Regions from separate parts of the Streptomyces sp. NPDC048473 genome, predicted to be linked through region 2. Evidence: riboswitches for the same ligand, from Rfam matches in the RefSeq annotation. Region 2 holds a riboswitch; each other region holds the start of a gene.

The links. A riboswitch is a leader RNA that binds a small molecule or an ion and turns the genes downstream of it on or off. The one in region 2 is predicted to bind thiamine pyrophosphate.
Region 1: linked by a shared signal. The riboswitch ahead of ACGFU7_RS35880 (purine-cytosine permease family protein) and the one ahead of ACGFU7_RS20480 (thiamine ABC transporter substrate binding subunit) in region 2 are both predicted to bind thiamine pyrophosphate.
Region 3: linked by a shared signal. The riboswitch ahead of thiC (phosphomethylpyrimidine synthase ThiC) and the one ahead of ACGFU7_RS20480 (thiamine ABC transporter substrate binding subunit) in region 2 are both predicted to bind thiamine pyrophosphate.
Region 4: linked by a shared signal. The riboswitch ahead of thiO (glycine oxidase ThiO) and the one ahead of ACGFU7_RS20480 (thiamine ABC transporter substrate binding subunit) in region 2 are both predicted to bind thiamine pyrophosphate.

Annotation. Positions count from the first base shown of each region.
Region 1 is NZ_JBICXE010000033.1:51,994-59,590, forward strand. It holds partial or broken gene ACGFU7_RS35865 (bifunctional hydroxymethylpyrimidine kinase/phosphomethylpyrimidine kinase) at 16-399, opposite strand; gene thiE (thiamine phosphate synthase) at 366-1,043, opposite strand; gene thiM (hydroxyethylthiazole kinase) at 1,040-1,849, opposite strand; gene ACGFU7_RS35880 (purine-cytosine permease family protein) at 1,917-3,323, opposite strand; TPP riboswitch at 3,315-3,409, opposite strand; gene ACGFU7_RS35885 (alpha-galactosidase) at 4,055-6,235, opposite strand; gene ACGFU7_RS35890 (ROK family protein) at 6,414-7,589, shown strand.
Region 2 is NZ_JBICXE010000011.1:167,043-174,639, reverse strand. It holds gene ACGFU7_RS20490 (ABC transporter ATP-binding protein) at 1-444, opposite strand, end outside; gene ACGFU7_RS20485 (ABC transporter permease) at 447-2,060, opposite strand; gene ACGFU7_RS20480 (thiamine ABC transporter substrate binding subunit) at 2,207-3,316, opposite strand; TPP riboswitch at 3,391-3,508, opposite strand; gene rlmN (23S rRNA (adenine(2503)-C(2))-methyltransferase RlmN) at 3,550-4,656, opposite strand; gene ACGFU7_RS20470 (phosphatidate cytidylyltransferase) at 4,761-5,846, opposite strand; gene frr (ribosome recycling factor) at 5,846-6,403, opposite strand; gene pyrH (UMP kinase) at 6,584-7,360, opposite strand; gene tsf (translation elongation factor Ts) at 7,520-7,597, opposite strand, start outside.
Region 3 is NZ_JBICXE010000004.1:290,007-297,603, forward strand. It holds gene ACGFU7_RS09855 (DUF5326 family protein) at 1-83, shown strand, start outside; gene ACGFU7_RS09860 (IclR family transcriptional regulator) at 327-1,097, shown strand; gene ACGFU7_RS09865 (SsgA family sporulation/cell division regulator) at 1,199-1,636, shown strand; gene ACGFU7_RS09870 (YibE/F family protein) at 1,717-3,066, opposite strand; TPP riboswitch at 3,098-3,231, shown strand; gene thiC (phosphomethylpyrimidine synthase ThiC) at 3,224-5,023, shown strand; gene ACGFU7_RS09880 (DUF885 domain-containing protein) at 5,303-6,994, shown strand; gene ACGFU7_RS09885 (hypothetical protein) at 7,013-7,168, shown strand; gene ACGFU7_RS09890 (hypothetical protein) at 7,262-7,597, opposite strand, start outside.
Region 4 is NZ_JBICXE010000001.1:399,883-407,479, forward strand. It holds gene ACGFU7_RS01860 (phytoene desaturase family protein) at 1-226, shown strand, start outside; gene ACGFU7_RS01865 (hypothetical protein) at 330-1,259, opposite strand; gene metF (methylenetetrahydrofolate reductase [NAD(P)H]) at 1,310-2,227, opposite strand; gene thiE (thiamine phosphate synthase) at 2,327-2,980, opposite strand; gene ACGFU7_RS01880 (Rv2175c family DNA-binding protein) at 3,084-3,449, opposite strand; gene ACGFU7_RS01885 (NAD(P)/FAD-dependent oxidoreductase) at 3,520-4,773, opposite strand; TPP riboswitch at 5,228-5,341, shown strand; gene thiO (glycine oxidase ThiO) at 5,338-6,522, shown strand; gene thiS (sulfur carrier protein ThiS) at 6,519-6,755, shown strand; gene ACGFU7_RS01900 (thiazole synthase) at 6,759-7,553, shown strand.

The sequences.
Region 1 (7,597 bases), on a different contig from region 2:
GACCGCGTCGGTCGGCGCCGGCAGCCGGTCCCCGTGGTTGGAGACGCTCACCGGGTCCATGACGACCGGGGGCGCCGCATCCGGCAACAGCTCGGCGAGCACCGTGACCAGGTCGGGCGAGGCGAGCATGCCTGTCTTCACCGCCTGGACACCGATGTCGTCGACGATACTGCGGTACTGCGCGCGAATGCCTCGACGGGGAGTTCCCAAGCGCCCTGCACGCCCAGGGAGTTCTGTGCCGTGACAGCCCCGTGAGCATGCTCATTCCGTGGGCGCCGAGCGCCGTATCGTCCTCAGGCCGGCCCGGATTCCGCCTCCTTTGCCGGAGTCCGATCCGGCGGTCGTCGGCACGTGGGCCGGCGCGGTCAGGCGAGGCTCTCGTCTCGGGTACCGGTCCATGCCCGGGCGTACGCGCGGGCCGACGCGCGGGGGTCCTCGGCGGCGCAGATGCCGGAGACGGCGGCGGCTCCCACCGCCCCAGCATGTCGCAGGCGTGGCAGGTCGGCCGGGGTGATGCCGCCGATGGCCACGGCGGGCAGGCCGCTGAGCCGGGCGAGGCGGGCGAAGCCGGCATGGCCGAGTGGGGCCGGGGCGTCCGTCTTGGTGCGGGTCGCGTGCAGCGCGCCGATGCCGACGTGGTGGACGCGTGCCGGATCCTCGGCGGCGGCGCGCAGTTGATCGGGGGTGGCTGCACTCAGGCCCAGAACCGCGTGCTCTCCGATCAGTTCGCGTACGGCGGCCGACGGGAGATCCGACTGGCCGACATGAACCCCCGTCACGCGTGCGCCGGCGGCGCGGGCGGCCAGGAACACGTCCACCCGGTCGTTGACGATCAGCGCCACTCGTTCGGGGAGGACGGCGGCCACCTCCAAAACCGTATGCAGGAACTCCCTCCCGGCGGCGTGCTTCTCCCGGATCTGCACGGCGGTGACGCCTCCGGCCACTGCCAGGGCGACGGTCTCGGCCACGCTCCGGCCGCGGGCCGCGCACTGGGCCGTGTCCGTCACCAGGTAGACCGACAGATCCACCGGTGTCGCCGTCACGAAAGAGCCGCCCGCTCGGCGAGGTCCGCTTCCTCCAGCGCGGCGAGCGCGTCCAGGAAGGCGACGGCGAAGCTGCCGGGCCCGGAGGCCTCCTTCGCGGCCAGCTCGGCGGCGACCGTGTACGCGGTGACGGCGGCCACCACCGCGGCGAACCGGTCCTCGTCGACTGCCGCGAAGGCCGCCATCACCGCACCCAGCGCGCAGCCGCCCCCTGTCACCCGGGTCAACAGGGCATCACCGTTGGCGATCCGGGTGCTGCGCACCCCATCGGTGACGAAGTCCACGGGCCCGGAGACGGCGACGACACAGCCGGCTGTACGGGCCAGCTCGCGTGCTGATTCCTCGGCGGCCCCTACGCCGTCGGAGGAGTCCACGCCGCGGCCGCCGTCGCCCGCGCCCGCGAGCGCGATGATCTCGGACGCGTTGCCCCGGATCACCGACGGTCGCAGCTGAAGGAGCTCTCGTGCCAGCGCGGTGCGCACCGGCAGTGCGCCGACCGCCACCGGGTCGAGGACCCATGGCGTGCCGGCCGAAGCCGCCGCCCGCGCGGCCTCGACCATGGCGGAGCGCTGCTCCGCGTGCGGGGTGCCGAGATTGACCAGGACACCGGAGGCGATCCGGGCGAACGGGCCGGCCTCTTCCGGAATGTCGACCATGGCCGGTGAGGCGCCCAGCGCCAGCAGGACGTTGGCGGTGAAGCCCGTGACCACCGCGTTGGTCAGGCACTGAACCAGTGGGGAGTCCGCCCGCACGCGTGCGAGGGCCTGCGGGGCGAAGGCGGTGTGATCGGCGGATGCCGCGGGCATGAGATATCGCTCCGGGGATGTCGTTGGGGCGCAGAGGGGCGTCGGGGGTCCGTCGGCCGGCGGCAGGTCAGTCCTGCGGGCGGTGGCGCAGCCGCAGCGGCGCGTAGACGGCGAGCGCCACGAGGAACGCCACGTAGTACGAGAGGTCGGCGCCGTGCAGGGAGGCCGCCACCGGGCCCACGTACAGACTGGTGTCCATGAACGGCACGGCCGCGGCGAAGGCGACGGCGAATGCCAGCAACGGGGGCCATCCGGACTGCGGCCGGGCGGTCTCGGTGGCGAGGTCGATCGCGGCGCCGCCCCGTGTCCGGGCCCGCGCGATCCAGTCGACGATGACGATCGCCACGAATCCGGGAATCCAGTAGCCGACGAACAGCAGCACGTTCTGGAAGCGGGCAGTGGTGTCGGCAGCGTGCATCCACAGCACCAGAGGGAAGCCGAGCCCGGCGGCGAGGGCGGCGGCCGCCGGGCGCGGAAGGCGCACGCCGACGGTCTGCAGAGCCAAGGAACCGCTGTAGTCGTTCATGGCGTTGCTGCAGAGGGCCGCCAGCGCCACGGCGAGCAGCCCGAACGCGCCCAGCGCCCCACCGCCCAGCAACTTGTCCACACCTGCAGCGGTCTGGTCGGTCAGCACCGATGCGCCCCACAACCCGAGGGCCTGGACAGTCACGAAGGACACCACGAGGCCGAGCAGCGTGAACCAGAACATGCGCGGGCGCGAGGTGGTGCGTGGCAGGTAGCGGCTGAAGTCGCTGGCGTACGGAGCCCAGGACAGGGTCAGGCTCAGCGCGATGGTGCTGGTCAGGACGAACGCGCCGGCCTGGTCGGCACCGTGGGCGGTGCCCGTGCCGACGGGGTGGACACCGTCGAGCAGCCGCCAGGCGATCAGCGCGAACGCGGCGGCGAGCACGAAGGTCATGACGATCTGGAGCCGGTGGATGGCCTCGTAGCCGAGAACGCCGAGGGCGCCCTGGGCCAGCATCATGACCAGGACACCGAGCCAGAACGGCCAGCCGCACAACCGCGCGAGCGCGTCCCCGCCGAACAGCCCGATCAGCGCGTCCCAGGCGACCGAGGACAGCCACTGCAGGATGCCGGGCACCGTCACGGCCCGGCCGAAGGCGAGCCGGGCCAGCGGCAGCTGCCCGGCACCGGTCCGGCTCCCCCAGGTGCCCAGGTAGGCGGTGGGCACCGCGCCGAGCACCGTGCCCAGCACGACGGCGGCGAGCGCGGTGGCGAAGTCCAGGCCGAGGGCGATGCCGACAGTGCCGGTGAACACGCCGGTCATGGTCAGGTTGGGAGCGAACCACACGGTGAACAGGCGCCCGGGACCGCCGTAGCGGTTGCTCTCGGGAACCGGCTCTATGCCGTGCGTCTCGACGCGGAGGTCGCCGGGGGCCGCCGGCATCCGTCCGTCGAAGACGGGCTGCCGGCCGTCGGCGGGCAGCCCGCCGGAAACATGCGTCAAAGGCATGGAAGACATCCCTCCGCCAGTGCTAACTGGTTCAGGTTCGACGGGTGTGATCTCAGCCCTCGGGTGGGGCACCCCGTGTCCGGTACGACGGACAGACTAACCCGATCTCTTTGAACACCTGCACGGAGGATTACGTGGCAACCACTCGGTGGGTTCGTCTGTGGCGTGGATGCGCGGTCCGTGTTACGGGGCCTCTGCCCGAGCGTCACATCGTCGGAGTCGGCGCTCCGATAGGAGGAAGAGATTGCTCGGCCCATATGGTGCTACAGCTCCCGGAAGGGTAGGCCGGCTCCGGACAAGGAGATCCGCGCCACCACCGAGATCGCCGACCTCGACGAGCAGGCCGCGGCGGTCAACAGGGTCGAGCAGAAGGCGCTCCGGGAGTACGCCTTCCTGCCGCTGTTCAGCGGCCCCTCGACCTACAGCGTGAAGAAGGGCCTCGCCAACGTCGGCGTGAGCATCTTCTGCCGCCCGCTCCCGGAGACGGCCGGCTGGGAGAAGCAGCCCACGCCCCCTGCGGGTTCTACCCGGAGAGATCCCCCGGCCTCGGCATGGCCGAGCAGCGAGCCGAGGCCGGGGGACCGCTCGTGGGGCTTGTCGAGGTGAGCGTGTCGTACGCGAGCAGTCGGCGGACGGTCTGCGTCCCGGCCGGCGGAGTGCCGTCCGTCAGCAGGCTCAGCGCCACGCCCACCGGCCCAGCCGCCGGAAGGTCGGACTCGACGCGTTCGACATCACCTCGGACGCCGCCTCTCGGGTCCTGTGGCCCGACCAGTACCGTTCTTCGCCTCGTCGTCCACCCTGATCAGGTGCAGTGATGTGCTGGACCAGTCTCCGGACGGCAGCTCGGGCGTGATCCCGTACGCGGTCAGTACGGACGCGTGATGCACAGCGCCCGTCCGGGCGTCCCGGTAGCGCGCGGTGGGGTCCAGGCCGGCGAGCCTGAGGGCGGGGCGCGGCGTGCCGTGGCGCGGCGCCCGCTGCCACACCAACACGAAGGCCTCCCGCCGGTCCGCGGTGGTGTACTGCACGGCGGACGGGGCGTCGTCGACGGGACCGCGAAGCCGGTGCTGGGTGCCGTGCTGAACAATATGACGCACCGTCTTGTACTCCGCCACCAGCTCGGCTCCCTGTACGAGCTCCTCCGCCGTCCAGTGCGCGAGATCGCCGCCCACCGCAAGTACGCCCGCCATCGCGGCATGGAAGCGGTAACGCAGTGGCACCGAACGGCCGGTGAGCTGGTTGGGCACATCCGTCACCCAGGTCGCCATCGTCCGTGCCGGGTAGATCTGGCTGAAGCCGTGCTGGATGGAGACCCGGTCCGCCGCGTCGGTGTTGTCGGACGGCCACGCCTGGTCCGTACGGGAGAGGATGGCCAGGTCGACGCGGCCGCCGCCCCCGCTGCACGCCTCGATCCGCAGCCCCGGGTGGTCCGCGCGCAGTTGGTCCATGACGCCGTAGAGGTTGTGCACGTACCTCGTCCACAGCACGTCCTGGCCGGCCTCGCGACCGGGCCAGCCGGCCTCGCTGAAGGCGCGGTTCATGTCCCACTTGAGGAAGTCGATGCCGTTGTCCGCGACCAGCCGTGTCAGCCAGCCGTAGGCCCACTCGGCGACGTCGTCGCGCCCGAAGTTGAGCACCAGCTGGTTGCGCAGCTCGGTGCGGGTGCGGTGCGGGAAGTGCAGTACCCAGTCCGGGTGCGCGCGGTACAGGTCGCTGTCCGGGTTGACCATTTCGGGCTCCACCCACAGGCCGAAGCGCATGCCGAGCCGGTGGACCTCGTCGATCAGCGGGGTGAGCCCGTCCGGGAAGCCCTTGGCGGCCGGTGCCCAGTCGCCGAGTCCGGCCGTGTCGTCGCGGCGGCCGCCGTACCAGCCGTCGTCGACGACATAGAGCTCCACGCCGAGCTCCGCCGCCCGTGCCGCAAGCGCCTTCTGTCCGGCCTCGTCGACAGCGAAGCCGGTGGCCTCCCAGGAGTTGAACAGTACCGGGCGCAACTCGTCGGGGTGCGGCAGCACATGGGTCAGGATGTACGCGTGCCAGGCGCGGCTCGCTGCTCCGAAGCCGCCGTCGGTGTACACGGCCGCGTAGCGCGGGGTCGCATACTCCTCGTCCGGGCCGAGCGGCAGTGACGCCCCGTCATGCCCTGCTCCGCCGGTGAAGGCCGTACGTCCGTCGGGGGTGCGCTGCACGGTGGTGTGCCAGCTTCCGCTCCAGGCCAGGGCCGCGCTCCACACTTCGCCCCGGTCCTCGGTGGCGTCGCCGGCGTCCAGCATCACCCATGGGTTGGCGTGGTGGCTGGTGATGCCGCGCCTGCTGGTGAGCACGGTCTCGCCGCGCGGCAGCGGCTCCCGGTGCAGCAGACCCTCCGCCGACCACTGGCCCGTGACATGGCTGATCCGGTAGTCGTCGCGCGGCGGCAGCGTCCAGGCGGCCGAGTCCGCGCGCAGCACGGAGAGCGGCTCCTGCCCGGTGTTGTGCAGCACGGTCCAGCGCTCGATGACATCGGTGTCGTCATGGACGCGGTAGTGCAGGGTGACCCCCAGCGGGTAGTGGCGGTCACGGAATTTCAGGGCAAGTTCGGCTGTTCCGGGCGCCGGTTCGCCGATCCGGTGGCCCACGGGCTCCCACTCGAAGGCGCGGGTGCCGTCGGCGAACTGCACCCGGAGGGATGGCGCTCCGTACCGGGCCCCGCCGTCGACAGGCAGTTCCTCGCCGGCCGCGGGACGGCCTTCGAAGCTGCTGATCTCCGGAATCGGAGGGGGCACGAGTTCCCCGGCTGCCGCGAGGGTCAGCCGTGGTCCCCACGCGAGATGGCAGGGCGCTCCCGTGTCGTCGATCCGCAGCGCGTACGACGTGCGCGGGGTGCAGAGCAGCCAGACGCCGGAGGTCGGGGCGAAGGAGATCGCAGGCATTGAACCTCACGTTCAGATAGAGCCACAGGAGCGGTGAGCAGCCAACCGCCCCTTGGATTGACTGTCAATACCTAACCCTGGCTCGGCTTTCACAGGTTCTGGGCACGCATACAAGGTTCTTCGAAAGAGTCTGTTTCTTTCATTGACAGAGGAAAATAACCACCCTAGGTTTCCGGCCATGTCCTCGACCTCTCCTCATGAGGCGGTCCCGGCGACGACGCCGGCCGCTTCCCTGGTCTTCACGACCGTGCTCTCCCATGGCCCTCTCACCCGGACCGAGATTGCGCGGCGGACGAGACTGTCCTCGGCCGCGGTCACCAAGGCGGTGCGCCCGCTGATGGAGGCCGGCTATCTGGTCGAGGGCGTGGACGAGGCGGCGCGGCCTGCTCTCGGGCGTCCGGCCAACCCGGTACGGGTGGACGCGGGCAGGGCATTGTTCATCGGGGTCAAGGTGACGGGCGACGAGATCATCGCCGTCCTTGCCGATCTGTGCTGCCGTATCCGTGTCGCCCGGCACGTACGGCTCACGGACCGCGAGCCGGAGGCGGTGCTGCCCTCCATCATCGCGCTGGTGCAGGAACTCCTCACGGAGGCCGATGGATTCGGTGTGCAGGTGCGGGGGCTGGGCATCGCCGTCTCGGGTGACGTGGACCGTGCGGACGGTGTGGTCCGTTACTCGCCCTTCCTGGAGTGGCGGGACATACCGCTCGCCGAGATCGTCGAGACCGCGACCGGGCTGCCGGTCACGGTCGACAACGACGTGCGTGCGCTCACGGTCGCCGAGCAGTGGTTCGGTGCCGGAGTCGGACTCTCGAACTTCGCCCTGGTGACCGTGGGAGCGGGCATCGGCTGTGGCCTGGTGGTGCACGGACGGGTGGTGTCGGGCGCGCACGGCGTGGCCGGCGAGATCGGACATCTGTCCATCGACCCGCTCGGACCGCCCTGCCACTGCGGCAACAACGGGTGCGTCGAGGCCATCGCGGCAGACCCCGCGATCCTGCGCGGAGTGCGCAAGGCCACGGGCAAGCCCGTGGCCACCGCAGCCGAGGCGCTGGAACTGGCCCACAGCAAGGACCCCGGGGTCCGAGAGGTCTACGCACGGGCCGGCGAGGCCATCGGCAGGGCCATCGGTTCCGTGGTCAACGTCCTCGGCCCCGAGCGAGTGATCATCTCCGGCGAGGGCCTGGCCGCATACGACCTGTTCGCCGAGGGCATCCGCGACGCGTTCGCCGCGTCCGCCTTCGGCACCGCCGCGCAGTGTGACGTGATGACACGTCCGCTGCCTTTCGAGGAGTGGGCACGCGGGGCCGCGGCCACCGCGATCCAGTCCTTTATCGGATCAGACACGTACTAGGAGTAGCG
Region 2 (7,597 bases):
CGGGGCGAGCGCCCGCGCGAGGGCGACCCGCTGCTGCTCACCGCCGGACAGCGCGGCGACGGCCCGCCGTTCGGCGCCGGGCAGGCCCACCAGGTCGAGGAGTTCGCCGACCCTGCGTTCCTGATCGCGCCGCGACACCCCGTGCATCCGCAGCCCGAAGGCGACATTGGCGCCGACATCCCGGTGCGGGAAGAGCTGGTGGTCCTGGAACATCAGGCCGAGTCCGCGCCGGTGAACCGGCACCCCGGCCTGGTCCGCGCCGTCCAGCAGCACCCGGCCACCGTCCGGCGGGTGCAGTCCGGCGACCACCCGCAGCAGGGTCGACTTGCCGCTGCCGCTCGGCCCCAGCACGCACACGATCTCGTGCTCGGCGACCTCCAGATCCACCCTGTCGAGCGCCGCCCGCTCACCGAAGCGAACCGTGGCCGATTCCAGTGTCAGCATCTCTAGAACTCCCCGGATCGGTCCGTGCGGATACGTTCGAGCAGCAGCAGCGAGAGGGCACAGACCACCATCAGAAGGGTGCTGAGGGCCATCGCCTGGCCGTAGTTGAGCTCCCCGGCCCGCCCCAGCAGCCGGGCCACGGCCACCGGCAGCGTCGGGCGGTCGGGCCGTGCGATGAACACCGTCGCGCCGAACTCGCCGAGCGACACGGCGAACGCGAAGCCGGCGGCGACCAGCAACGCCCTTCGCACCAGCGGCAGATCGACCTCCCGCCAGGCCCGAAGCGGTGACGCCCCGAGCACCGCGGCCGCCTCCCTCAGCCGGCCGTCCACCGCCCGCAGGACCGGCAGCATGGTCCGTACGACGAAGGGCACACCGACCAGCGCCTGGGCGAGCGGCACCAGAATCCATGAAGTCCGCAGATCCAGCGGCGGCTTGTCCAGGGTGATCAGAAAGCCGAAGCCGACGGTGACCGCAGAGACTCCCAGAGGGAGCATCAGCAGGGCGTCGAAGCCGCGGACGAGCCGCCCCGCGCGCCGGGTCAGCGCCGCGGCGGCGAGCCCGCCGATGACCAGCGCGATGACGGTCGCGACCAGGGCGTACTGCAGTGAGTTCCAGATCGCTTCGAGCGGTGCGACCAGGAACGTACCGCCACCGGCGTCCGCGGACCGCAGGGCGCGGTAGAAGTCGAAGCCATGGCCGCCCGGAGTGTCCAGCGAGCGCTCGACCAGCACCCCGAGCGGCAGCAGTATCAGCACGAGCACGGTCAGCAGCACCCCGCAGAGCAGCGCCCACTGCCCGGCGCCGCGCGGCCTGCGGGCGGTCTGTGCCGGGTCGACCAGCTTCAGCGCGGTCTCCCTGCGCCGTACGGTCCACGCGTGCACGGCGAGGATCACGCCGACCGCGGCGAACTGCACCAGCGTCAGCACGGCGGCCGTCGGCAGGGCGAGCAGCTGGGCGGTCTGCCGGTAGATCTCCACCTCCAGCGTGGAATATCCCGGACCACCGAGGATCTGTACGACCCCGAAAGAGGTGAAGGTGAAGAGGAAGACCATCAGCGCGGCGGCGGCCACGGCCGGCGCGAGGGCCGGCAGGGTGACCCGCCGCCAGGCGGCGAACCGTCCGGCGCCCAGCACCCGGGCGGCCTCCTCCTGCCGTGGGTCGAGCTGTGACCACAGCCCGCCCACGGTCCGTACGACCACCGCGTAATTGAAGAAGACATGGGCGAGCAGAATTGCCCAGACGGTGGTGTCGAGCCGTACGCCCCAGAGTTCGTCGAGGAACCCGCCGCGTCCCAGCAGCGCCAGGAAGGCCGTCCCGACGACGACGGTCGGCAGGACGAACGGCACGGTGACGACCGCCCGCAGCAGTTGCTTGCCGGGGAAGTCGAAGCGGGCGAAGACGTAGGCGCCGGGCAGTGCGATCAGCAGGGTCAGCGCGGTCGAGGCGAGCGCCTGCCAGGTGGTGAACCAGAGGACGTCACGCATGTCCGGCCGGGTCAGCACCTCGCCGATCCGGCCGAACTGCCAGACGCCGTCCACCTTCAGCCCGCGGCCGACGATCGCGGCGACGGGGTAGGCGAAGAACAGCGCGAAGAACGCGACAGGCACGGCCATGAGGCCGAGCCGCACCGCGCTCTGGCGCCGGGCCTTCGCGCGCGCGGAGTTCGCGTGCCCGGAGCGGGCTCGCGGGCCCTTCCCGTGCACGCCCTCCCCACGCTCGCCCCTCCCGCCCGCGTCCGTTCCGCGTACGGGGGTCTTCGCTACTTCACTACGAGCGAGGACCACGACTGGACCCACTGCTCACGGTTCTTGGAGATCTTGTCCGGGGCGACGGTCGTCGGCTTGTCCACCGTCGCGCCGAACTTCGTGAAGAGTTCCGGCAGTGCCGCGCTCTTGACGACCGGGTTCACGAACATGTTGAGCGGCATGTCCTCCTGGAACTTCTTGCTGATCAGGAAGTCCAGCAGGGCCTTGCCGCCCGCCTCGTTCTTCGCACCGTTCAGCAGACCCGCGAACTCGATCTGACGGAAGCAGGTCCCGGTGGCGACCCCGGTCGGGGCCTCGGCCGGCTGCGGCTTCGCGTACAGCACCTCGACGGGCGGGCTGGAGGCGTACGAGACGACGAGCGGCCGGTCGGCCTTGGCCTTCTTGCCGCCCGCGGAACCGGAGAACTCCTCGTTGTACGCCTGCTCCCAGCCGTCGACGACCTTGACGCCGTTGCTCTTCAGCTTCTTCCAGTAGTCCTGGTAGCCCTTCTCGCCGTAGGTGGCGACGGTGCCGAGGAGGAAGCCGAGGCCGGGCGAGGAGGTCTCGGCGTTCTCGGTGACGAGAAGGTTCTTGTACGCGGGCTTCGCCAGGTCGTCGAAGGACTGCGGCGGCGCGAGCTTCTTGTCGGCGAAGTACTTCTTGTCGTAGTTGATGCAGATGTCGCCGGTGTCGATCGGGGTGACCCGGTGCTCGGCGTCGAGTTGGGTGTCGGCCGCCACCTGGTCGATGCCCTTCGCCTCGTACGGCGTGAAGAGACCGCTGTCGAGGGCGCGGGAGAGCAGAGTGTTGTCGACACCGAAGAACACATCGCCGCGCGGGGAGCCCTTGGTCAGGATCTCCTGGTTGAGCGCGACACCCGCGTCGCCGCTCTTCAGCACCTTGACGGTGTAGCCGGTCTCCTCGGTGAACTCCTTGAGCACATCCTTGGAGGCGTTGAAGGAGTCATGGCTGACGAGAGTCACGGTCTTCGAGCCGGAGCCCTTCGTGCCGCCGGAACCGGAGTCCGACTTGTCGGAACTCCCGCATCCGGCAAGTACCGTGACGCCGAGCGCGGCGGCGACAGCCGTCGCCGCAAGCTGCTTGGTTCTGCGCGTGGTGCTCATTGTGGATTCCTCCTGGGTTTTGGCCAGGAAGAGACGCGGCCCCGCCCCTGGAGAAGCGGGCAGGGCGCAACAGCATGAGTTGATGACCGAACTTCCTACCCGGAATGACCCGGGCGAGGTTCAGAGGGTCTGCGGCCGACCTGTTTCCCGGTGCCGCACTCTCAGCGCTGTGGCGCTCCCCTGTCGGAATATGAAGTTGATTTCAGGCCCAGGCTACACGGGCCGTTCCGGCCTCAGCGCTCGGATGCCGCCAGCTGCCCGCAGGCCCCGTCGATCTCCTGGCCGCGGGTGTCCCGCACGGTCACCGGCACTCCGTGTGCCGCGATCGCCTCGACGAACGCCTTCTCGTCCTCGGGCCGCGAGGCGGTCCACTTGGAGCCGGGCGTCGGGTTCAGGGGGATCAGGTTGACGTGTACCCGCTTGCCCTTGAGGAGCCGGCCGAGCCGGTCACCACGCCACGCCTGGTCGTTGATGTCCCGGATCAGCGCGTACTCGATGGAGATGCGGCGGCCGGACTTCTCCGCGTACTCCCACGCGGCGTCCAGCACCTCGCCCACCTTCCAGCGCGTGTTCACGGGGACGAGGGTGTCGCGCAGCTCGTCGTCCGGTGCGTGCAGGGAGACGGCGAGGCGGCACTTGAAGCCCTCGTCGGCGAAGCGGAGCATCGCGGGCACCAGGCCCACGGTGGAGACGGTGATCCCGCGCTGCGAGAGCCCCAGCCCGTCCGGCTCCGGGTCGGTCAGCCGGCGGATCGCGCCGACCACCCGGTTGTAGTTGGCGAGCGGCTCGCCCATGCCCATGAAGACGATGTTGGAGAGCCGCGCCGGACCACCGGGGACCTCCCCGTCGCGCAGCGCGCGCATCCCGTCCACGATCTGGTGGACGATCTCCGCGGTCGACAGATTGCGGTCGAGACCGGCCTGTCCCGTGGCGCAGAACGGGCAGTTCATCCCGCATCCCGCCTGCGACGAGATGCACATCGTCACCCGCTCCGGGTAGCGCATCAGGACGGACTCGACGAGCGTCCCGTCGTGCAGCTTCCACAGCGTCTTACGGGTGGTGTCGTCGTCACAGCTGATGTGACGGACCACCGACATCAGGTCGGGGAACATCGCCTCGGCGAGCTTGTCCCGCGAACCGGCCGGGATGTTGGTCCACTCGGCCGGGTCGTGCGCATACCGCGCGAAGTAGTGCTGCGAGAGCTGCTGGGCGCGGAACGGCTTCTCGCCGATCGCGGCGACGGCTTCCTTGCGCTCGGCGGGCGTGAGGTCGGCGAGGTGCCGCGGCGGCTTCTTGGCTCCGCGGGGCGCGACGAAAGTGAGTTCTCCGGGCTTAGGCATGGTTCTTCCAGTGTCGCAGACAGAACGGTGAGGGCCCGCCGCCCTGTGGACAACGGACCCTCACTCGTAAAAGCCCAGGTCAGGACGGTATGCCGTCCCAAGACTCAGCCGGAACCCACGAACAGCACCAGCAGCAGCCAGACCACCGGAGCGGTCGGCAGCAGCGAGTCCAGCCGGTCCATGATGCCGCCGTGCCCCGGCAGCAGCGTGCCCATGTCCTTGATCCCGAGGTCCCGCTTGATCATCGACTCGCCCAGGTCACCGAGAGTGGCACTGACCGCCACCGCGAGCCCCAGCAGCAGTCCCTGCCACCAGGAACCGCCGTCGATCAGGAACTGCATGCACAGCGCACCGGCGACCATCGCGAAGGCGACGGCCCCGAACAGGCCCTCGCGGGTCTTTCCGGGACTGATGCGCGGCGCGAGCTTGTGCTTGCCGAAGCGCCAGCCGACGGCGTACGCACCGGTGTCGCTGACCACGGTCAGCAGCAGGAAGGTGAGCACCCGCTGCGGTCCGTCGTCCGCGGTCAGGAGCATGGCGACGAAGGTGGCCAGGAACGGTACGTAGAACGCGGCGAACACGCCGGCCGTGACGTCCTTGAGGTAGCCCTCAGGAGGCTCGGTCATCCGCCAGACGAGCACCGCGAGTGCGGTCAGCGCCATCGCCACCCAGGCGCCCTCGGCGCCCCGGGCGTATCCGGCCACGACCATCGCCGCGCCACCGACCGCCAGCGGGATGAGCGGCGCCTTGATGCCCTTGCGCTCTTCCAGCCGGGAGGTGAGCTCCCACAGGCCCACGACGACGGCGACGGCGATCACACCGACGAAGACGGCCTTCACGATGAACAGCGAGGCGACGATGACGGCGCCGAGCCCCACACCGACCCCTATTGCGGATCGCAGATCGCGGCCCGCACGTTTCTTCTGCGGGGGCGGTGGCGCGGTGGACATGGGCTCCTGCGGCTTCTCGTCACGGAACAGGGGGCCGCCGCTCAGGCGTGCGGCCCCCTGGTCCCGGTCATCACGGTCGTCAGCGTCTCTACCTGCGTCGGGAACGTCCGGCACGATGGGCATGGGCCGAGTCTGCTGGGCGCCATGCACATCGTATGCAGGACCCGCCGGAGCGGCCTGCATCTCGGGCGCACCCCAGTGGCCGGTCCCCTGCGGGGCGCCCCAGGAAGAGTCGTTCATCAGACTTCGAGCAGCTCAGCTTCCTTGTGCTTGAGCAGCTCGTCAACCTGTGCGACATACTTCGCGGTGGTGTCGTCGAGCTCCTTCTCGGCGCGACGCACCTCGTCCTCGCCGGACTCCTTGTCCTTGACCAGCTTGTCGAGCGTCTCCTTGGCCTTGCGGCGCACGGCCCGGATGGAGATCTTGGAGTCTTCGGCCTTCGTCTTCGCGACCTTGATGTAGTCGCGGCGACGCTCCTCGGTGAGGTCCGGGAAGGTCACCCGGATGATATTGCCGTCATTGCTCGGGTTGACGCCGAGGTCCGAGTCGCGGATGGCCTGCTCGATGTTGCGCAGCGCGGTCTTGTCGAACGGCGTCACGACGGCCATGCGCGGCTCGGGCACCGAGAACGAGGCGAGCTGGTTGATCGGGGTCAGCGCGCCGTAGTAGTCGGCGACGATCTTGTTGAACATCGCCGGGTGCGCACGGCCGGTACGGATCGCGGCGAAGTCCTCTTTCGCGACGACGACGGCCTTCTCCATCTTCTCCTCGGCCTCAAGGAGGGTTTCTTCGATCACCACGTGCTCCTGCGTGTCTTGAGTGGGCCCGGCGTGCTCGGGCCCGGCGGGTCCTGCGTCGCGTCCTCACCTGCACGGTGTCCGACCGGCAGGCCGTTGTCCATCCTTCGGGACCTGTACCGGGGTGTTCCCCGCAGCCCCCGGACCTTCCCACGACTTCCCGGGAAGGTCCCCCGGTTCTCAGGCCCGGGTGCCCTGGTCACTCACGAGCGTGCCGATCTTCTCACCCTTGACCGCGCGGGCGATATTGCCCGTGGCGGTCAGCTCGAATACGAGGATCGGCAGCTGGTTGTCACGGCAGAGCGTGATGGCGGTGGCGTCGGCGACCTTGAGATCGCGGGCGAGCACCTCGCTGTACTCAAGGGCGTCGAACCTCACCGCGTCGGGGTTTTTCTTCGGGTCGGAGTCGTAGACCCCGTCCACCCCGTTCTTGCCCATCAGCAGACCCTGGGCGTCGATCTCCAGGGCGCGCTGGGCGGCAGTGGTGTCGGTGGAGAAGTACGGCATCCCCATGCCGGCGCCGAAGATGACGACGCGGCCCTTCTCCAGGTGGCGCACAGCGCGCAGCGGGATGTACGGCTCCGCGACCTGCCCCATGGTGATGGCGGTCTGGACGCGGGAGTCGATGCCCTCCTTCTCCAGGAAGTCCTGGAGCGCCAGGCAGTTCATGACCGTGCCGAGCATGCCCATGTAGTCGGAGCGGGCCCGGTCCATGCCGCGCTGCTGGAGCTCGGCACCGCGGAAGAAGTTGCCGCCGCCGATGACGATCGCGATTTGTGCGCCGTCGCGGACGACAGCCGCGATTTCCCGGGCGATGGCGTGTACGACGTCGGGGTCGACACCGAGACCCCCGCCGCCGGCGAACGCCTCTCCGGACAGCTTCAGCATGAAGCGTCCGGGTACCTTGCCCTCGTCGCGCTTGTGGTCACCTTTTGCGGCGTCCGCGCCCTTGTTCATGGAGATTCTCCTCGTGCACATACGAAGAAGGCCATTGCCGGTGGGTCTGGTGTCCCTCAGCGGCAATGGCCTCCTCGTCAGATCTGCGGTCGTACGGCATGTGTGCGGCCGACGACTGCACTAGACCCTATCGGGGTCCACCGTTTTTCGCGGACGGACTCAGATGCCGACCTTGATGCGCGAGAAGCGCTTCAGGGTGACACCGGCCTCGTCCAGAACCTTCTGGACGGACTTCTT
Region 3 (7,597 bases), on a different contig from region 2:
TGGTCTTCGTGATCCTGGTCGGCGGGCTCGTGTTCGTCGTACGCAAGTTCATGTCGTCCTCCTCCTCGCGCAGCGACTGGTAGGACGATCGGAAGCCGGCCGGGTGATTAGCCCAGCTGAGCTAAGTGCAAGACGAAACGACACCCCTTGTGGATGCGGCCGATATGGTGGCAGTCCGCTGCCACCACCTGGGAATTAACTGTCCGTCACCACCCTGACCAGTGGTTTATACGGCGTTCGGTCTCCGGACCCCAGTCATGCGGCGGTCTGTGGGGGCGGCCCCCACAGGCGGGCTGACCGCCCGTCACCATGCCTGGGGGTGACCGTTGACCACGGCATCGAGCACTGCTGTCCCGACGCTGATCGGTTCGGTCCAGCGAGCGCTGAGGCTGCTGGAGGCTGTGGGCGCCCATCGAGACGGGGCGCCCGCGAAACAGCTGGCCAGGGAAGCGGGCCTGCCCCTTCCCACTGCCTACCATCTGCTGCGCACCCTGACCCATGAGGGCTATCTGCGCCGGGAGAACGGCGTGTTCCTCTTCGGGACCGCCGCTGAGCGCCTGGTCGGCGAGGGATCGCTGCAGAACCGTCGCAGCAGAATGACCGAGTCGCTGAGCCGCTGGCGCGACACCATCGGCGCACCGGTGTACTGCGCCGTCTACCGCGAGGGCGAAATCGAACTCATCGCGGTCGCGGACAACCCCGCCACACCCGCGGTGGACGAGTGGGCATCCTTCCGGGAGACCGGGCACGCCCATGCGATCGGCCAGTGTCTGCTGAGCCAGCTCGACGAGAAGGCCCGCGAGGACCATCTCGACCGGCACCCTGTGCGGCCGCTGACCCGCTACTCGGTGAGGGACCGCCCGGCGTTTCTTGAACGATTGCGGTCGTTGGAACGAATGGAACCTGTCATCGAGCGACAGGAGTACGCCTTGGGGACGGTCTGCGCAGCCATCCCGATCACGGCCGGATTCACCGCTGCCGCGATGGCGATTTCGGTACCCCTGGAACAGGAGGACCGGTTGCTCCCCGCAGTCGAACAACTACGTGGCGAAGTTGCCAACCTCTTGCGTTCGTTCGTGTTCTCTATCAGTATCTGAAAAATCACTCCTTGTGATCTGCTATCGCGTGCACCACGATGGCGTCAATAGGGCCATGGGGGATCATTCCTGGCCAGATTCATCTACTGCGGGGTTGAACGATGCGCGAGTCGGTTCAAGCTGAGGTCATGATGAGCTTCCTCGTCTCCGAGGAGCTCTCTTTCCGGATCCCGGTGGAGCTCCGGTACGAAGTGTGCGATCCGTATGCGATCCGGATGACCTTCCATCTGCCCGGCGACGCCCCCGTCACCTGGGCATTCGGCCGTGAGCTGCTGCTCGACGGCCTCAACAGCCCCAGCGGCGACGGCGATGTGCACATCGGGCCCACGGAGCCCGAGGGGCTGTCCGACGTACATATCCGACTTCAGGTAGGCACGGACCGCGCCCTCTTCAGGGCCGGGACGGCACCACTTGTTGCCTTTCTCGACCGGACGGACAAACTCGTGCCGCTCGGGCAGGAGTGCACGCTGGGTGACTTCGAGGGCAATCTGGAAGAGGCCCTGGGCCGGATTCTCGCCGAGGAACAGAACGCCGGCTGAATCGCACGGCGCCGCCGGCCGGCCCGCCGGTCGAACGCAACACCTGCCGAATGGGTGAATCGCTCTCCGTAAGGAGGCGTTCAAGGCTTCGTCCTGCGACGACGGCCTTTCCCGGTCCGTACAGGTGCCGAAGCTCCGGCTTCCGCGCCGACCCCTGTGCGGTCCGCGGAGACGACCAGCGCAGCGAGCACCGTCGTCACCGGCACCGAGGCGACCAGTCCGATCGAACCGACCAGCGTTCGTACGATCTCCTCCGCCACCAGCTCGCTGTTGGCCACCGTCCCCACGCTGCTCTGGGCGATCGAGAACAGCAGAAGCAACGGCAGTGCGGCGCCCGCGTAGGCGAGCACCAGCGTATTGACGACCGAGGCGATGTGGTCGCGCCCGATCCTGATCCCTGCCCGGTAGAGCCCGCGGGCACCCATCGTCGGGTTCGCCTGGTGCAACTCCCAGACCGCCGATGTCTGGGTGACCGTCACATCGTCGAGCACCCCGAGCGAACCGATGATGACACCGGCCAGCAGCAGACCGCTCATGTCGATGTGCGGGTACAGGCCGTGGATGAGGCCGGTGCTGTCGTCGGTGTTGCCGGTCAGGCTCGCCCAGCCGATGAAGAGCGATCCGAGCAGCCCGATCAGCAGCAGTGAGATCAGTGTGCCGATCACCGCGACCGAGGTGCGGGCGGTCAGACCGTGGCACATGTAGAGCGCGATCAGCATGATGGCACTGGCCCCGACCACCGCGACGAGCAGTGGATTCGAGCCCTGGAGGATGGCCGGGAGGATGAACAGGGTCAGCACGGCGAACGACACGACGAGCGCGACCAGTGCCAACACCCCGCGCATCCTGCCCACCGCGATCACGACCAGGGCGAAGATCCCGGCCAGCAGCGTCATCGGGAACTTCCGGTTCACATCCGTCACCGAGTACTGCAGATCATGGGGCGCGTCGGGCGCGTACGCCACGACCACGCCCTGCCCCTCGTGCAGCTGACGCGGTGCGTCCGGCTGGACGATCTCGACGAAGGTCCGGCCCTTGTCGTGACCGGTCGTCACCTCGACGGTGGCCTTCTCGCACAGCCCGGACCCGCTCCCCGACGGCGGGGTGGTCTCGCCGCTGATGGGTGCCTGGGCGGCGTTCACGTCCTTGCAGTCCACCTTGTCGACATTCACCACCGTTCCCTGCTGGGTCTGCCGGTCGAAGCCGACACCGGTCCGCTCGTGCGGGGGCGCGCCGCCCGGCCAGAGGACCACCAGGCCGACGACGACCGCGGTGGCGAACGGGATCAGCACGGCCGCGATGACCTTGCGCAGATGTTTGGAGACGGGCGCGGCAGGACCGTGGCTGTGCGAGTGGCCGTGCGGTTCGGAGTCGATGCGGGGGGACGTCACCGGCCGATCATCGCAAGAAGAGAAGGGCCCTCTGTTCATTACGCGGGACAGGGCGCTAGCGTGGAGGAACCTTTGCACACGCGGGAGCTCGGAGCACCGGGCTGAGAGGGCGCTGATATCCGTACATCCGTACGGGAGAGGCTGCGCCGACCGCCGAACCTGTTACCGGGTAATGCCGGCGTAGGGAGTAGGTCTCATGACCACATCGGACGCACGCACGCCTGCCTCGAACCAGAGCGACGAGGCCGGGAAGTCCATCGGCTGGCACAAGGGGTACGTCCAGGGCTCACGCCCGGACCTCCGGGTGCCGGTCCGTCAGGTGCACCTCACCAACGGCGAGGACGTGACGCTGTACGACACGTCGGGGCCGTACACCGATCCCGCCACAGAGACCGATGTCCGTCGCGGGCTCGCACCGCTGCGGGAGAACTGGATCATCGCGCGCGGCGACACCGAGGAGTACCCGGGGCGCCCCGCCCGCCCCGAGGACGACGGGCTCAAGCACACCTCGCCGCGTGGCGGACTGCGCAACCTCGACGCCGTCTTCCCCGGCCGCCCCCGACTGCCCCGCCGCAGCCGGGACGGGCAGCCGGTGACCCAGCTCGCGTACGCCCGCCGGGGCGAGATCACCCCGGAGATGGAGTACGTGGCGATCCGGGAGAACGTCGAACCCGAGGTGGTGCGCGAGGAGATCGCCGCGGGCCGGGCCGTGCTGCCGGCCAACGTCAACCACCCCGAGATCGAGCCGATGATCATCGGCAAGCGGTTCCTGGTGAAGGTCAATGCCAACATCGGCAACTCCGCGGTGACGTCCTCCATCGAGGAGGAGGTGGAGAAGATGACATGGGCGACGCGCTGGGGCGCCGACACGGTCATGGACCTTTCCACCGGCCGCAACATTCACACCACCCGTGAGTGGGTTCTGCGCAACTCCCCCGTGCCGATCGGCACCGTTCCCCTCTACCAGGCACTCGAAAAGGTCGACGGCCGGGCCGAGGAGCTGACCTGGGAGATCTACAAGGACACCGTCATCGAGCAGGCCGAACAGGGCGTCGACTACATGACGGTCCACGCCGGCGTGCGCCTGCCGTACGTCCCGCTGACCGCCCGCCGCAAGACCGGCATCGTCTCCCGCGGCGGCTCGATCATGGCGGCGTGGTGCCTCGCGCACCACAAGGAGTCGTTCCTGTACGAGCACTTTGAGGAGCTCTGCGAGATCCTCGCCACGTACGACGTGACGTACTCGCTGGGCGACGGGCTGCGCCCCGGCTCGATCGCCGACGCCAACGACGAGGCCCAGTTCGCCGAACTGCGCACGCTCGGTGAGCTGAACACCATCGCCAAGCGGTTCGGTGTCCAGACCATGATCGAGGGCCCGGGCCATGTACCGATGCACAAGATCAAGGAGAACATCGACCTCCAGCAGGAGATCTGCGAGGAGGCGCCGTTCTACACGCTCGGCCCGCTGACCACCGATGTCGCCCCGGCATACGACCACATCACCTCGGGCATCGGCGCGGCGATGATCGCCTGGTGGGGCACGGCGATGCTCTGTTACGTCACGCCCAAGGAGCACCTCGGCCTGCCCAACCGGGACGATGTGAAGACCGGCGTCATCACGTACAAGATCGCGGCCCATGCGGCGGACCTCGCCAAGGGGCATCCGGGGGCGCAGGACTGGGACGACGCGCTCTCCGACGCCCGTTTCGAATTCCGCTGGGAGGACCAGTTCAATCTGGCTCTCGACCCGGTCACGGCACGGGAGTTCCACGACGAGACGCTGCCGGCCGAGCCGGCGAAGACGGCGCACTTCTGCTCGATGTGCGGCCCGAAGTTCTGCTCGATGAAGATCTCCCAGAAGATCCGCGACGAGCACGGCGACGGGGCCACGGCTGTCGACACCGAGTTCGACGCGGAGGCGCTGGCCGGCATGGCGGAGAAGTCCGAGGAGTTCGCCGCCCGGGGCAACCGGGTGTACCTCCCGCTGGCGGACTGACACCTGCACGCACAAGCGCTGTTCCGGGTGGGCGGAAAGAGCCATCCGGAACAGCGCTTCGACGTGCCGGGCTAGCTTTCTGCCGGAGCCGCTCGACTTCGCCCGGCCGGTTGCCTTGGGGTTCCGGGCTGTGGTTGTCCGCGTCCTGGGCGCCCAGGTCTGTTCAGTGACCCCGTGACGGATTGCTGAACGAAGCGCCTGTCGGCTGGATTGGATGAGAAAACGACTGGTTTCACTGAGAACGGACAGCCAAGTCCGACGGCACGTCAGGATGCCCATATGGCAAATGAATCGATCACCCCGCGCAGCATTGCCGACAGCCACCTCGACCAGGTGGCCGCACATAACCCGATGACCTCCGCATGGCTGGGCCTGAACCCGGGCGATGACCGGCAACCGGACCTCTCGCCGGACGGCTTCGAGGCCCACGCCGAGTTCGCCCGCCGCAGTCTCGCCGCACTCGACGCCGCCCCTGTATCGGACGACCCCGCTGAACAGGCCTGCGCCCAACTGTTGCGGGAACGCCTCACCGCCGAGCTCGCGATGCACGACACCGGCGAGAACTTCCGACAACTGCGCACCGTGGGCGCGCACGTTGACCAGGTGCGGACGATCTTCACCTTCATGCCCACCACCACCGACGAGGACTGGGCGGCGGTGGCCGGACGGCTGCGCAACCTCCCCGGCGCGCTGGACGGTTATCGGGCCACCCTCACCGAGGGGATCTCCCGCGGCCTGCTCGCTGCTCCCCGGCAGGCCGCCGGGGTGATCGGCCAGCTCGCCGACTGGACCGGGGAGGCCGCCGGACAGCGCGCGGGCAGCGGCGCGGGCTGGTTCGCCGACTTCGTCGCGGACGGCACCGACCGGCTGCGCCCCGAGCTGGACGCCGCCGCCCGCCAGGCCACTACCGCCGTCTCCGAGTTCCGCGACTGGCTGCGCGACACCTACGTCCCCGCCACGGCGGACACCCCGGACGTCGTCGGCCGAGAGCGCTACCTGCACGCCGCCCGCTACAACACCGGTGCCGAGCTCGATCTGGACGAGGCCTATGCCTGGGCCTGGGACGAGTTCCACCGGACGCTCGCCGAGATGCGCGTCGAAGCCGAGCGCGTCCTGCCCGGCTCCACCCTCCTTGAGGCCATGCACCACCTGGACGAGCACGGCCACGCGGTCAAGGGCGAGGAGGCCGTCCGCGACTGGTTGCAGCAGCTGATGGACGAGGCGATCACCGCCCTCGACGGCAGCCACTTCGACCTCTCCGGCCCGATCCGCAAGGTCGAGTCCCGGATTGCGCCCGCGGGCAGCGCCTCCGGGCCCTACTACCAGGGCCCGAGCCTCGACTTCAGCCGCCCCGGACGCACCTACCTGCCCACCCTCGGCCAGGACACCTTTCCGACCTGGCAGCTCGTCAGCATCTGGTACCACGAGGGCGTCCCCGGCCACCATCTCCAGCTCGCCCAGTGGGTCGTGGTTGCCGACCGGCTCAGCCGCTACCAGGTCACCGAGGGCATGGTCAGCGCCAACATCGAGGGCTGGGCCCTGTATGCCGAGCGCTTCATGGACGATGTGGGCTTCTTCTCCGAACCCGCGCGCCGCCTCGGCTTCCTGGATGGGCAGATGCTGCGCACCATACGGGTGATCATCGACATCGGTATGCATCTCGAACTCGCCATCCCCGCCGACTCGGGTTTCCACCCTGGCGAGCGCTGGACCCCGGCGCTCGCCACGGAGTTCATGGCCACCTACAACGGCAGCCCGGCTGCCCGCCGCAACGGCGAGATCGACCGCTACCTCGGCTGGCCCGGCCAGGCCATCGGCTACAAGCTCGGCGAACGCGCCTGGCTCCAGGGCCGCGCGGCCGCGAAGCGCCGCCATGGTGCCGCCTTCGACCTCAAGGCCTGGCACATGAAGGCGCTCTCCCAGGGCTCGTTCGGGCTCGACGACCTGGTTGGCAATCTCGCGGCGCTGTAGACCCGGAAACGTCCTGCCGTGCTGGTTCTGTTGACGTACTGCTCGATGAAGATCTCCCAGGACATCCGTCGTGAACACGGCGGTTCCCAGGCGGAGATCGACGCGGGCATGGCGGAGAAGTCCAAGGAGTTCGCGGTGGCCGGCAACCGGGTCTATCTGCCGATCGCGGACTGACGCAGGACGTGCACGACGGGACGCCGTCCCGAGAAGCTCTGACCTCTCGGGACGGCGTCCCGTCGTCGGTACCGGCCCGGTGCCCGGACCCGGTCAGTCCAGTTCGTGCTCGGGGCCGCCGAAGTCGGGGCTGGTGAAGTCCGGGCTGGTGAATGTCGGGCGGGGGCCCGCCGCCGGGCCGTCGTCCGGGCTGGTGAAGTCCGGCCGGCTGTAGCCGATCTTCGGGATGCGGTTCGCCGAGCGATGCGGTGTGCGCGACGCGCGGCCGGCGCCGGGGTCGGCGAGCGCGTCCCGCAGGAACGGCAGGATGCCGCGCTCCAGCAGTGCGTGGCGCCATGCCTCTCTGGCGCGCGCCACATCCTCCGGCAACTCGGTCTCGGCATCCTCGGCGGCCTGCGACGTCGACCCGTTGCGCAGTGCGGTGATGAG
Region 4 (7,597 bases), on a different contig from region 2:
CGAGACGGCGGCCGACACCGGCGCCGAGGGCGGCTCGGTGCCCGCGCCCGCGCTGGCCGGGGCGGGGGGCGCGTATCTGCATCCGGGCAATCGCACCCGGCTGCCGGGGCTCTACGCCGCGGGCGGCTGGTCGCACCCGGGCGGCGGGCTCGCCCACGCAGGGATGTCTGGGGCGCTGGTGGCCGGGCTGATCGTGGAGGGGGACGGGTTCCGGGGCTCCCGATGAGGGAGAGGCCGTCGGCAGTCGGCGCCACCGGGGTGCCGGGCGCGTCCGATCTCCGCCCTGCCCTCGGTCACCCCCGCAGCCCCCTGCCCCTGCCGGGCCGCCGTCAGTAGCGGTGCTGCTGCTCGTTGTAGCCGGTGTCGTAGCCGTTCGGGTACGGGGCAGGCTGTGCGGGCTGCTCCGTAGGCGGGGACGGGTACTGCTCGCCCTCGCGCTGCTGCGGCACCCAGACACCGCCGGGCGGCGTCTCGGGGGCGTAGTGCTGGGCGTAGGGATCGGCGGCGTACTGCTGCTGGCCGCCGTAGCTGTCGTAGCCGTTGCCGTTGCCGTAGCTGTCGTACTGCGTGGAGCCGCCGGTGGTGCCGGTCCCGATGTAGGGGTCGGAGTACGCCGCGTACTGCTGCTGGCCGGTGCCGTAGTCGTACTGCCCGGCAAAGGCATCCTGCCCGCCGAAGGAGTTCTGCCCGGCGTACGGGTCCTGGCCCGGCGCCGCGTACGTGGAGTGATCGGCGTAGGGGTCGTACGCGGCGTACTGGGGCTGCTGCTCGGGCTGCCGGGCCTGGTTCTGCCCCTGCTGCGACTGCTGGTGATCGCTGTAGATGCCGTACTGCCCGGTGTCGTCCGGCAGCGGCTCCGGCTCGTAGACCGAGGCCCCCGGTGCCGCGGCGTCCGCCCGCTGCGGGACCTGCTCGTCGTACTCCGTCTCCAGGTCCGACACCTCAAGGGTGGGCTCGCGGCTGTCCCGGGCGCCCCCGCCCCGGCGGCGACGGCTCTCGCCCGGGCTGCCCCCTATCGCCCAGCCGGTCGAGAAGCCGCGTCGGAAGGACAGCGTGACGTACGTCTGACCGGTCGCGAACGCGATCGCGCCGACGGCGATGACGAACACGGACGGCATCAGTACGCCGACGACCACACAACCGAAGCCTGCGAAGGCGAGCAGACGCCAGCGAAGACGCGCCTTGTACTGCAGGAGCACCTCGCCGAGCAGCCACAGCGCGACGATTCCGAACGCGATGTAGAGGACCGTCCAGCCCATGCCCGCCCCCTCCTACGGCCACCGCCCCGGGTCGTGGCGGGTACGGCCGGTCACGACTGCTTGTGCAGTCCGAGATTCTCGTAGATTTCGAGCGTCGCCGTCGAGTTGTTGAGCGTGATGAAGTGCAGTCCGGGCACACCCTCGGATCGCAGCCTCGCGCAGAACTGCGTGGCGAAGTCGATGCCAATGGAGCGTACAGCGGCGGGATCGTCCTTGGCGGCGAGGATGCGTTCTTTCAGCGCGGAAGGGAAAGACGCGTTGCTGAGCTGCGCAAACCGGTCCAACTGCTTGACGCTGGTCAGCGGCATGACCTCGGGGATGATCGGCGTTTCGCAACCCGCAGCGACCACACGGTCACGCATCCGCAGATAGTCCTCCGGATTGAAGAACATCTGGGTGATCGCATAGTCGGCACCGGCGCGGCACTTGTCCACGAAATGCCGGGTGTCGGTGTCCCAGTCGGTCGAGCGCGGGTGCATCTCGGGAAATGCCGCGACGCCGACGCAGAAATCGCCGGATTCCTTGATGAGCCGGACGAGATCGGCCGCGTACCGCACGCCCTGCGGGTGCTCGACCCACTCGCCCATCGGGTCGCCCGGCGGGTCTCCGCGCACGGCGAGGATGTTCCGGATTCCGGCGTCGGCGTACTGTCCGATCATGTTGCGCAGCTCGGCGACGGAGTGGTTGACCGCCGTGAGGTGCGCGACCGGGGTGAGGGTGGAATCTGCGGCAATCTGCTGGGTGGCCTTGACCGTCCCGGCCCGGGTGGAGCCACCGGCCCCGTAGGTCACGGAGACGAAGCTCGGCCCCACCGCCTCGACGCGGCGCAGCGCATTCCAGAGATTCCGCTCGCCCTTCTCGGTCTTGGGTGCCCAGAACTCGAACGAGTACGAAGTCTTGCCGGTCGCGAGGAAATCACGCACCGTGCGCGCGTGATCTGTCCTGGTAGAGGGTGTGCCAAGGGCCATACGGGCAGGTTAACCAGAGCGCGACGGCCGCAGGACCAGACCAGCGGTAATTGCCCGAATTGACTGGATGTTTGTCCACCCTTCGGACAGTTGGCCGGATCATGCTCCGGCGCGCGCCCGGATTCTCTTGGCCAGCTCGGCAGTGGCGGCGGCCGGGTCGGTGGCCTCGGTGATCGCCCGTACGACGACCACCCGGCGCGCTCCGGCGTCCAGTACCTCGTCGAGGTTGTCCGCGTCGATCCCACCGATGGCGAACCACGGGCGCGGCTGATCGAGCGAGGCGGCGTACCGCACGAGGTCCAGCCCGGGGGCGTGCCGGCCGGGCTTGGTCGGGGTGGGCCAGCAGGGGCCGGTGCAGAAGTAGTCCACCCCGGGCTCGGCGACGGCCGCGTCGACCTCGGACTCGGCGTGGGTGGAGCGACCGATCACCACGTCCTCGCCGATGATGGCGCGGGCGGCGGGGACCGGCAGGTCGCCCTGGCCGAGATGCAGCACATCGCAGCCGGTGGCGTGGGCGACATCGGCCCGGTCGTTCACCGCGAGGAGCTTGCCGTGGCGCCTGCAGGCTTCGGCGAAGACGGCCAGGTGTTCCAGCTCCTCGGCCGCTTCCATGCCCTTGTCGCGCAGCTGGACGACGTCCACCCCGGCGGCGAGGACCGCGTCGAGGAACGCGGGGAGGTCGCCTTGGCGCTTGCGGGCGTCCGTGCACAGATAGAGCCGGGCGTCGGACAGCAGCGCACGAGGCGTGGACATGGTGCGGTTCCCCCTGGAGAGCATTGCGGAGCGGTTGTCGGTACGGCGCGGGGGTGCGGGCCGCGCACTGCTGCGCGGCCCGCCCCTCACATACGGCCGGCGGTCAGACGGCGAGCGCCTGGGCGCGGCGCTTCACCTCCGTGCCGCGATTCTCGCTCAGTGCCTGGGCAGGGGTGCCCGGCAGGGTCGGGTCGGGGGTGAAGAGCCATTCCAGCATCTCTTCGTCGGAGTAGCCGTCGTCCCTCAGGAGCGTCAAGGTGCCGGAGAGGCCCTTGACCACCTTGTCGCCGTCGATGAAGGCGGCAGGCACCTGGAGCGCCCGGTTCTCACCACGTCGTACGGCGATGAGCTGGCCGTCCTTGACCAGCTGCCGCACGCGCGTCACCTCGACACCGAACATTTCGGCGATGTCAGGAAGGTGGAGCCAGGCGGGGACGAGAGCATCGATCTTTGCGTCAATCTCGGTCACAGGGACAAGCGTGCCATCCCGGACCGACAGTCGGTAGCCGGGCCGACCGTACGGGGGTCGGCCTACGCCGTCAGAGGGTTGCCGATTTCAGCGGTACGGAGGGGTCGGCGGCCCGTGCCGGATCGAGCCGCGCCCCCGCCTCGATGAGCTTGCGCCCCTGCGCCAGATCGCGCGGCCGGCCGACGGCGAGGACCGCGATCAGGACGCCGCCGCGCAGCCAGCACACCGACCAGGAGGGGCCGGCGGGATCGCCGCGCCACAACAGGGTGTCGGCGCTCCCGTGGTGGCCCGCGTACTGCACGAACCGGTCGAACTGCTCGGACCAGAAGTACGGCACGGGGTCGTACGTCCGCGGCGCCCGACCGTCCTCGGCCCCCGCCCCGATGATGTTGGCGGCGGCGGTCCGCGGGCCCTGGAGGGCGTTGTCCCAGTGGTGGATGAGAAGGCGTTCGCCGTACCGGGCGGAGGGGAACGAGGCGCAGTCACCGACCGCGTACACATCGGGGAGCGAGGTGCGCAGCGCCCCGTCGGCGGTCACCGATCCGTCGGGGCCGAGCGCGATGCCGGAGCCGGCCAGCCAGCCGGTGGCGGGCCGGGCGCCGATTCCGACGACGACCGCTCCGGCCGGGATCGAGCGGCCGTCCGCGAGGATCACCCTGCCGGGTTCGATCCGGGCGACCCGGGCTCCGGTGAGGAGTTCGGCGCCGCTCTCGGCGTACCAGGCGGTCATGGGGTCGGCGACCTCGGCGGGCATCGCGCCCGCGAGGGGCCGGTCGGCGGCCTCGACGACAGTGACCGCGCAGCCCGCGGCGCGGGCCGCGGTGGCGAACTCGGCGCCGATCCAGCCCGCGCCGACGACCACGACGCCATGCTGCCCGTCGAGGACGGGCCGCAGCCGTGCCGCGTCGTCGAGGGTGCGCAGCAGATGGACGCCGGCTACGCCCCCGGCACCGGGCAGGACGACCGGTTCGGCGCCGGTCGCGATCACCAGGACGTCGTAGGGAACGGGTCCTGACGGGGTGTCCAGCTCGTGCGCGCCCGGCCGCACACCGGTGACCTCGCGGCCCAGTTGCAGATCGATGTCCAGCGCCTCGAAGTCGACATCGAAGGCGGAGTCCTCGGCCTTGCCGAGCAGTACCGCCTTGGACAGCGGGGGCCGGTCGTAGGGCTGGTGCGGTTCGGCGCCGATCAGGGCGACGGGGCCGGTGAAGCCCTGTTCCCGCAGGGCCACCGCCGTCTGCACGCCGGCCATGCCCGCGCCGACGATGACGACGCGGCGCCCTGCATGCCGGTCCGGCTGCTCTGACTGCTGCTGCTCGCTCACCCGTACACCTTAAGCATCTGACTGATCGTCAGGAAAGGGGGGCTCTTCCACCGTGCTCGTACCGCTGCTCTGCAACTCGGTGCACAACTGCTCGACCAGCGCCCGGTTTTGGCGAACACAGGCACGATCGAGTGAACGGTGTGACGATCTGCGGGTATGCCCGGCTGGGTATGCGTAATGTGCGCGGCGCGATCTGGGACGCCGGGTATGGCGTCAGCAGTCGGGCCCCCGTATCACCGGAGTGATGGTTCGGGGCCTCCCCGTCGCCTCTGGCCACACCCACATGGCCAGGTCGTAGGGATTCCGCCCACCTGGGACGGACCGCATACGTGATATGCGTCGCCGCCCAGGAGGCGAAAGCGGAGGACCAACGCGCCCAAGACCGTTCGGGGCGTGCCGGTGGGACAGGACCCGTTCCTGCTCACTGCCCAGGAACGGTTTAGGGTGGCCAACGTAAAACACTCGCGGGAGCCCGGACGCACCGGGCTGAGAGGGAGGCTGGGCGGCTTCCGACCGTACGAACCTGATCCGGGTCATGCCGGCGAAGGGAGGGGTTGGGCACCCATGCGTTCTTCTCGGAACGGAAACGGATCCGACGTCCTTGTCATCGGGGGCGGAATCATCGGTCTGGTGACCGCCTGGCGGGCCGCGCAACGCGGACTGCGCACCGCGGTCGCCGACCCCGACCCGGGCGGCGGGGCCGCCCGGGTCGCGGCCGGCATGCTGGCCGCCGTCACCGAACTCCACTACGGCGAACACATGCTGCTGGGGCTCAATGTCGCCTCGGCCGCCCGCTATCCGGCCTTCGCGGCCGAGCTGGAGGCGGCGAGCGGGCAGGAGACCGGCTTCCGCGCCTGCGGCACCCTGGCCGTCGCGCTCGACTCCGACGACCGCGCCCATCTGCGGGAACTGCACGCCCTGCAGCAGCGTTCGGGCCTGGAGTCGGAGTGGCTCACCGGCCGCGAATGCCGCCGCCTGGAGCCGATGCTCGCGCCGGGCGTCCGCGGCGGTCTGCGGGTCGACGGCGACCACCAGATCGATCCCCGCCGGCTGGCCGCCGCACTGCTGACCGCCTGCGAGCGGGCCGGTGTCGTCTTCCACCGCGGCTGGGTGGAGCGCCTGACGGTGATACGCGACCGGGCCGCCGGAGCCGTGCTCGCCGGGGGTACGGAGCTCGCCGCCGACCAGGTCGTGCTCGCAGCGGGCAGCCTCAGCGGCCGGCTCCCGGGGCTGCCGGACGAGGTCGTACCGCCGGTCCGGCCGGTGAAGGGGCAGGTGCTGCGGCTGACCGTGCCCGCCGCGTACGCACCGTTCCTCACCCGGACGGTCCGGGCCGTGGTCCGGGGCAGCCATGTCTATCTCGTACCGCGCGAGAACGGCGAACTGGTCGTCGGCGCCACCAGCGAGGAGATGGGCTGGGACACCACCGTCACCGCGGGCGGCGTCTACGAGCTGCTGCGGGACGCCCACGAGCTGGTGCCCGGCATCACCGAGCTGCCGCTCACCGAGACCCGGGCCGGCCTGCGCCCCGCCTCCCCCGACAACGCCCCGCTGCTCGGCACCACCGCCCTGCCCGGCCTCCACCTCGCCACCGGCCACCACCGCAACGGCGTGCTGCTGACCCCCGTCACCGGTGACGTCATGGCAGAACTCCTCACCACAGGCGAGCTGCCCGAGGTGGCCCGCCCCTTCACCCCGCACCGTTTCTCGTCCCCCGCCGTCTCCGTGCGTCAGGAGCAGCCCGCATGACCGAGCCCGCACCCCTCTCCGAGCCCGCACCGCTCTCCGTGTCCGTGAACGGCGAGGTCCGTCTCCTCGCCGCGGGCACCACCCTGGACTCCCTTGTCGCCACCCTGACCGCCGCGCACTCCGGCGTGGCGGCCGCCGTCAACGAGACCGTCGTCCCGCGCGGCCAGTGGTCCACCGCCGCACTCCGTGACGGTGACCGCGTCGAGGTCCTGACCGCGGTCCAGGGAGGCTGAACCGTGTCCGACGACCTCTTCACCCTCGGCGACACCACCTTCGGCTCCCGGCTGATCATGGGAACGGGCGGGGCACCCAGCCTCGACGTGCTGGAGCGCTCCCTGACCGCCTCCGGCACCGAGCTGACCACCGTCGCGATGCGCCGCCTCGATCCGGCCGTGCAGGGCTCGGTGCTCTCCGTGCTCCAGCGGCTCTCCATCCGCGTCCTTCCGAACACGGCGGGCTGCTTCACCGCGGGCGAGGCCGTGCTGACCGCCCGGCTGGCCCGCGAGGCGCTCGGCACCGACTGGATCAAGCTGGAGGTGGTGGCCGACGAGCGGACCCTGCTGCCCGACCCGATCGAGCTGCTGGACGCCGCGGAGACCCTGGTGGACGACGGCTTCACCGTGCTGCCGTACACCAATGACGACCCGGTGCTGGCCCGGAAACTCCAGGACGTGGGGTGCGCGGCGGTCATGCCGCTCGGCTCCCCCATCGGCTCCGGCCTCGGCATCCGCAATCCGCACAACTTCCAGCTGATCGTCGAGCAGGCCCGGGTGCCGGTGATTCTCGACGCGGGCGCCGGGACGGCCTCGGACGCGGCGCTCGCGATGGAGCTGGGCTGCGCGGCGGTGATGCTGGCGTCCGCGGTGACCCGGGCCCAGGAGCCCGAGCTGATGGCCGCGGCGATGCGGCATGCGGTGGAGGGCGGACGGCTGGCGTACCGCGCGGGCCGGATCCCGCGCCGGCACTTCGCCGAGGCCTCGTCGCCGGTGGAGGGGCGCGCGGTGCTGGACCCGGAGCGCCCCGCGTTCTGACCCACCGGACCGCCGTCGGCGGCTGCGGCGCGCATGTCCCTGTC